3 regions of the Pseudomonas sp. E45-MNA-CIBAN-0222 genome follow, and region 3 is predicted to be linked to each of the others. Evidence: riboswitches for the same ligand, from Rfam matches in the RefSeq annotation. Region 3 holds a riboswitch; each other region holds the start of a gene.
The links. A riboswitch is a leader RNA that binds a small molecule or an ion and turns the genes downstream of it on or off. The one in region 3 is predicted to bind cobalamin.

Region 1 (2,196 bases), on a different contig from region 3:
AGCGCCGGCTCGGCGCCATGCTGGAGATTGCGCAGGTCGCTCGGCACCATGGCGCCGAACGGCTGGTGCGCCACCACGATGCGGATCTTGCGCGGGTCGCTGTTGGCCAGGCGCTGTACCACATGCTCAACTTGCCGCGCTGTGACTACACCGTCCTTGTGCCGCCGTGGGTGGGTCGTATTCAGCCCGATCACCAGCGTATTTTCGTTCTCGAATACCGGTTCCAGCTCATCGCCGAAGTGGTGTCGGTAATTGCCGTACGGCGTGAAAAGACGCGCGAAGACGTTATACAACGGGATGTCGTGATTACCCGGGATCACCAGCGTGTCGCTCACCCCGTCAGCCTCCACGCGGCGCACGAAGGCGGCTGCACTGGCGAACTGCTCGCGGCGCGCGCGCTGGGTGATGTCGCCGGAAAACACCAGCAGATCGGCCTGGTGTTCGCGGACATGGTCCTCCAGGGCTTGGACCACGGAAGGCTGTTCGGTACCGAAATGGGTGTCGGAAATCTGCACGATGCTGGTCATGGGCGTCGGTTATGGTCCTGGCTGATCGGGGCATTGTTGCATTCGAAGCCTTTCGGCGTCCGCCGTTCCAAGCGGTGAGATGCAAGCGGAAATTGCGGCGCGCTGCGACAACCCTGCGGTTGCGTCACGTCCAGCCTTGGACTAACCTCCGCGTCGCCTCAGGTGCCCCCTGCAAAAGGGGGTGAAACAGGGAAGCCGGTCCATTCTTACGAAGATTCCGGCGCTGCCCCCGCAACGGTAGGCGAGTCGAGAAACCGTAATAGCCACTGTGCTCGCGCATGGGAAGGTGCGGTTTCGGGACGCCGCAAGGCGTACGCTCGCAAGCCCGGAGACCGGCCTGTCGCATTTCACTGACAGTGCGGCGGGCGCTGAGCGGGTGCGTACCCTTCGCGGTATTCACTTCTCCTCTGCAGTTCCTTCGTCTGTCTTCGTCGACTTTCAGTCGTGCGGGTGGGCACGACGGAGACCTGTACCTTGACTTGCAAGCCCCGTTTCAAGCCAGCGGCCTATGTGCTGCTCGGCAGCTTCTCCTTTTCCATCGGCCAGCTGGCCGCCGCTCCTCTCGACCTTGAACAGCAGGTGGTAACCGCTACGCGCACCGCGCAGACCGCTCGGCAAAGCCTGGCGGCAGTGACGGTGATCGACCGCGAGCGAATCGAGCGTAGTCAGGCGAGCTCGCTGCCCGAGCTTCTGAAGCAAGTGCCCGGCGTTTCGCTGGCGAACAATGGCGGGCCGGGCAAGTCCACCTCGCTGTATATGCGCGGCACTGAGTCCGACCATGTGCTGGTGATGATCGACGGCATCAAGATCGGCTCGGTGACCTCCGGTGGCTCGGCCTTGCAGGATCTGCCGGTGGAGCTGATCGAGCGCATCGAGGTGGTGCGCGGGCCACGCTCCAGCCTGTATGGCTCGGAAGCCATCGGCGGGGTGATCCAGATATTCACCCGCAAAGGGCAAGGGCTGGGCGTCAAACCGTTCTTCTCGGCCGGCTACGGCACCCATGACACCTACACCGGTAGCGCCGGTGTTTCCGGTGGCGACGGTCGTGGCTGGTACAGCCTGGGCGTCAGCGGTTCGGATACTGATGGCATCAACGTCAAATCGGTGGGCACCAGCGGCTACGAAAACGACGCCGATGGCTATCGCAACCTGTCCGCGACGCTGAGCGCTGGCTATCGTTTCGACAACGGTCTGGAGCTGGACGCCAACCTGCTGCAGGCCAAATCCCATAACGACTACGACAGCGTGAACCGGGCTCGCACGTCCGGGTTCGGCGCCAATGCCGATGGTGTGTCGAAAGTTGTTGGCACCCGTGCACGCTTCAGTCCGCTGGAGCGCTGGCTGGTGACGCTGCAGGCCGGGCGCAGTGAAGACAAATCCGATGCCTATCAGGACGGGCAGTTCTATTCACGCTTCGACAGCCGTCGCGATACTTTCAGCTGGCAGAACGATATCGAACTGGCCGCTGGGCATACGCTGATCCTGGGTGCCGACCGCCAGCGCGACGAGGTCAACGGCACCACGGTCTATGCCGAGGACTCCCGGGACAACGACGGCTATTTCGCTCAGTACCTGGGCGAGGTCGGTCGCCATGACTGGCAGCTGTCGCTGCGTCGTGACGACAACGACCAGTTCGGCCAACACGACACCGGCAACATCGGTTACGGCT
Region 2 (2,196 bases), on a different contig from region 3:
CCATGCCGAGCAACTGCAGCAGTGCGAGCAGGCCGACCAGCGCTGCGCGGAAACCCGCGCCCAGCTGATCGACGACGACAAGCGCCGCCGCCAGAGCCAGGCGTTGCTCGCGCAGATCGACGCCGCGCGGGCCGAGCATCAGCGCTGGGGACGCATCGCCGCGCTGATCGGCTCCAGCGACGGCGGCGCCTTCCGCAAGATCGCCCAGGCCTACAACCTCGACCTGCTGGTGCAGCACGCCAACGTGCAGCTGCGCCAACTGGCGCGGCGTTATCGGCTCAAGCGCGGAGGAAGTCCGCTGGGCCTGCTGGTCATGGATACCGAGATGGGCGACGAGCTGCGCTCGGTGCATTCGCTGTCCGGCGGCGAGACCTTCCTCGTTTCGCTGGCCCTGGCCCTGGGCCTGGCCTCAATGGCGTCGAGCAAGCTGAAGATCGAGTCGCTGTTTATCGACGAAGGTTTCGGCAGCCTCGATCCCGAGTCGCTGCAGATCGCCATGGACGCGCTGGATTCGCTGCAGGCCCAGGGCCGCAAGGTGGCGGTGATCTCCCATGTGGCGGAAATGCACGAGCGCATTCCAGTGCAGATCCAGGTGCGCCGGCAGGGCAATGGGCAGAGTGATCTGCAGATTGTCGGCGGGCTTTCATAGGAGCTGTCGCCGTTTCGGGCAGGTCTACAGCCTGCTTCGCCGCGAGGGCGCGCCTCCTACTGGTTCGATGTGCACTGGCCTGCTTTTGTGGGAGGCCCGCCCTCGGGGCGAAGCTTTTGACTTTGGGCAGGCGCGCAGCCTGCATTCGCCTCGGGCACGTGCGCCAACTGGCTTGACGTGCACTGGCCCGCTTTTGCATCACCCGCTTGTGTTTCCCCAGCACCGGCCGTAAGGTTCGCGCGTTTTCTTATCCGCCCAGGTGTGCACGACCGCAAGGTCCGCATTAAACGGGAAGCCGGTGCGCTCGATGAGCAAGGCCGGCGCTGCCCCCGCAACGGTAATCGACCGCGATCCTCAGGGATCGCCGTCCGCTCCACAGCCACTGTGTTCCGACATGGGAAGGTGAGCGTGATGCGTGTCGAAAGCCCGGAGACCGGCCTGACGGATTCGACTGGTGTTGCGGAGGGCAGCACCGTCAAGCGCTGCTGCCCGTCATCCCCCGCGCTTGTTCCTGCCCTCCTCAAAAGTCTGCGATCTTTTGAGGAATTCCAAGAATGAAACTGTCCCGACTTGCCCTGGCCGTAGCGCTGCTGCCCGGCGTGCAGGTGTTTGCTGTTGAGCAGGAGCTGCCAAGCATGCTCATTACCTCCGCCCGCCAGGCTGAACCCCGCGCCCAGGCGACGGCAGCCAATACCGTATTCACTCGCGCCGATATCGAACGGCTACAAGCCCGCAGCGTGCCCGAGCTGCTGCGGCGTGTGCCAGGCGTACAGGTGAGCAGCCCTGGCGGTGTGGCGTCGCTATCGCTGCGCGGCACCGGTACTGCACAAACGCTGGTGCTGGTCGATGGCCAACGCATTGCTTCAGCCACCAGCGGCTTCGCCCGTCTCGACTACTTGGCCATTGACAACATCGAGCGTGTCGAAGTGATCCGTGGCCCGCGCTCCTCGCTTTACGGCGCGGATGCCATTGGTGGCGTCATCCAGATCTTTACCCGTGGCGGCAAACCCGGAATAAACCCGGAAGTCCGCTTGGCCGCCGGCAGCGACCAGACCTTCCAGCGCAGCCTGAGCCTCGCAGCCGGAACGGAGCAGACTCGCGTCCACCTCGGCGCCAGCCTCGATGAGCGCGACGGCTTCGATATCACCCGCGACAACCGCGGCGCCGATCGGGACAACGATGGCCAGCGCAACAAGGCCCTGCACCTGAAGCTGGATCACCAGTTCGATGCAAACTGGAAAGCGGGCTTGAGCCTCAACGACCAGCGCGGCAAGAACGAGTATGACGATGCCAATGATTTCGAACCCGGAACGCCGCAGGACGAGTTTCGGGTCAGCAGTTACAGCGGCTACCTGGACGGTCAGTTGACCGACATGTGGAATAGCCGTCTGGAACTGGGTCGCAGCTTCGATCGTAATCACGCCGTCGGCGCCGGCAGCGCTTGGAACAACACCCTGTTGGAAACCACGCGTCATTCGGCGGCCTGGATAAATCGGCTGCAATTGAGCGAGCGCCACCAACTGAGCGTCGGCGGCGACTGGTATGAA
Region 3 (2,196 bases):
GAGCGCGTGCGAGGTGTCGCCGACTACCGGGCCAGCGTTGTCGACCTCAATCAGGACAAGCAACGGGTGTTCGAGCAGATGGTCCACCATGAGCTGGCCGATGGTGAGGTGGGCGGCTTTCTGGTCTGGGGTGATCCTGCGCTGTATGACAGCACGCTGCGCATCGTCGAGGACATCGTGCAGGCGAGCCCGGAGCCCATCACCTACGAGGTGATCCCCGGCATCACCAGCCTGCAGGCGCTGGCGGCCCGGCACAAAGTCTGCTTCAACAGCATCGGTCAGGCCTTTCAGGTCATGCCGGCCCGGCGATTGGCCGAGGGCTTTCCTGACGGGCTGGATAGCGTACTGGTGATGCTCGATGCGCGGGATACCTACTGCCTGTTCGTCGATCAGGAGATGGACATCTATTGGGGCGCATACGTGGGCACCGCGGATGAGGTGCTGATTGCAGGAAAGGTCGGTGAGGTGGCGGAGCAGATCCGCGGCACCCGCGCCGAGTTGCGCGAGCGGCATGGTTGGATGATGGACAGCTACCTGTTGCGTCGCCGCAGCGCTGACGAAGACTGATCGTCAGCGCTGGCGTGGCCTGATCAGGCGGTCGCGAGGGTTTTGACGGTGGTGAACCGGCTGATCAGCGGGTTATCTGCAAAGCGTTTGAGCGTGCGGACAACCAGGCAGGTGAACAACGGCTCGAGCAGCACCAGCGGCAGGTAGGAAACGGCGAACATCGCCCAATTCTGCAGAGGCGTGGGTTCGTTACCCAGCGACAGCCAGAAGCCGACCATCAGCACCACGCCGCCGTAAAAGGCTGCGTCGAACTTGACCACTTCGGCCCAGCGAATCACGCGCCCGCCTTGGGCGAAGAAGTGCCGGCCGAGCAGGCCATGGGCGGCGATCAGCGGCAGGATCAGCGACAGCGAGTTGACCGCCAGGTGCACCAGATCGGACGGCTCGAACAGCAGCCCTTGCAGCAGCAGGCCAATAGCGAATCCGAACAGCGTCGGCACGAAGCCGAATATCACATAGACAGCCGACGCACCCACGAAATGCAGTTCCGAGGCGCCGACCGGCATGTGAAAGACCTCCATGAAGATGGAGAAGAACAACGCGGCGAGCAGGGTCTTGACCCAGATGTCGGGGCGCCACATCAGCTTGGGCAGGAACACGGCCAATGTTGAAACGGCTGCGGCGTTGGCAAAGACGATTTTTGCGGCGTTGAGTACGCCAGGTTCGATATGCATCGTTCTCCCTCCGAGGGATGCGGGTTGAAAGGCGCCGGGATCGGCACGCTGATGGCAGGTCTCCTGGCTCACGGGTCAATGTGCACCTGCGTCTTCCCAGCCGATCAGGCCAGTGACTTCATTTGCAGGTGAACTCGCCGTTCACAGTTGCGGGGGCAGCGCAGGAGTAGCCCGTGGGCGTACCTGCTTCCCTCTTGCCTCTGCCTTTGGGGCAGAACCATCAAGCGTCGCTAGGGTAGTGGGTTTATCGGCTTTCGGCACGTCTAAAACGAGGTTTCCGTTCAATCGGCAGGGTAACTTCTGGGGGTATAGACCCAGTCGCCACCGTCCGGCTTGGCAAACCGGCAGGTCTGCGACGAGCCGATGATGACCAGCGTGCGCATGTCCACCTGTTCGGGCGTGAGGTCGCCAAGCGTGGTGACAGTCAGGGCTTCGGCTGGGCGACCGATGTCGCGGCCAAGCACAACCAGTGTTTCCGGTTTGCGGTAATGGCGAAGTATTTCCAGCGCCCGCCCGAGCTGCCAGGGCCGCGCCTTGGAAATGGGATTGTAGAAGGCCATGACCAGATCGGCCGCAGCGGCGTGTTCCAGACGCTTCTCGATCAGCGTCCAGGGTTTGAGATTGTCCGATAGCGAGAGCATGCAGAAGTCGTGACCCAGCGGCGCGCCGGCTTTGGCGGCGGTGGCCAGCGCCGCCGATACGCCTGGCAGCACCTGCAGATCCACGGCGTGCCAGCGGGGGTCGCTTGATGCGTGCAGCGCTTCCAGTACCGCGGCGGCCATGGCAAACACACCGGGGTCGCCGGACGATATCACCACAACCCGGCGACCGCTGGCGGCCAGCTCGAAGGCATGGGCTGCACGCTGCAGCTCCTCGCGGTTGTCGCTGCTGTGGCTGACCTGGCCTGGCCTGAGCGGGCCGGCCATCTTTATGTATGTCTCGTAACCGAGCAGGT

Region 1: it holds a riboswitch for cobalamin, as region 3 does, so the genes downstream of both, btuB (TonB-dependent vitamin B12 receptor) here and AAEZ08_RS02505 (energy-coupling factor ABC transporter permease) in region 3, are expected to answer to the same signal.
Region 2: it holds a riboswitch for cobalamin, as region 3 does, so the genes downstream of both, AAEZ08_RS16830 (TonB-dependent receptor domain-containing protein) here and AAEZ08_RS02505 (energy-coupling factor ABC transporter permease) in region 3, are expected to answer to the same signal.

What each region holds. Positions count from the first base shown of each region.
Region 1 covers NZ_JBEOPU010000016.1:15,767-17,962, reverse strand. Annotated here, with positions in the region: gene AAEZ08_RS19885 (metallophosphoesterase family protein) at 1-527, opposite strand, end outside; cobalamin riboswitch at 671-882, shown strand; gene btuB (TonB-dependent vitamin B12 receptor) at 1,002-2,196, shown strand, end outside.
Region 2 covers NZ_JBEOPU010000011.1:68,292-70,487, reverse strand. Annotated here, with positions in the region: gene AAEZ08_RS16835 (AAA family ATPase) at 1-649, shown strand, start outside; cobalamin riboswitch at 889-1,105, shown strand; gene AAEZ08_RS16830 (TonB-dependent receptor domain-containing protein) at 1,204-2,196, shown strand, end outside.
Region 3 covers NZ_JBEOPU010000001.1:563,220-565,415, reverse strand. Annotated here, with positions in the region: gene cobF (precorrin-6A synthase (deacetylating)) at 1-567, shown strand, start outside; gene AAEZ08_RS02505 (energy-coupling factor ABC transporter permease) at 591-1,241, opposite strand; cobalamin riboswitch at 1,278-1,478, opposite strand; gene cobJ (precorrin-3B C(17)-methyltransferase) at 1,523-2,196, opposite strand, start outside.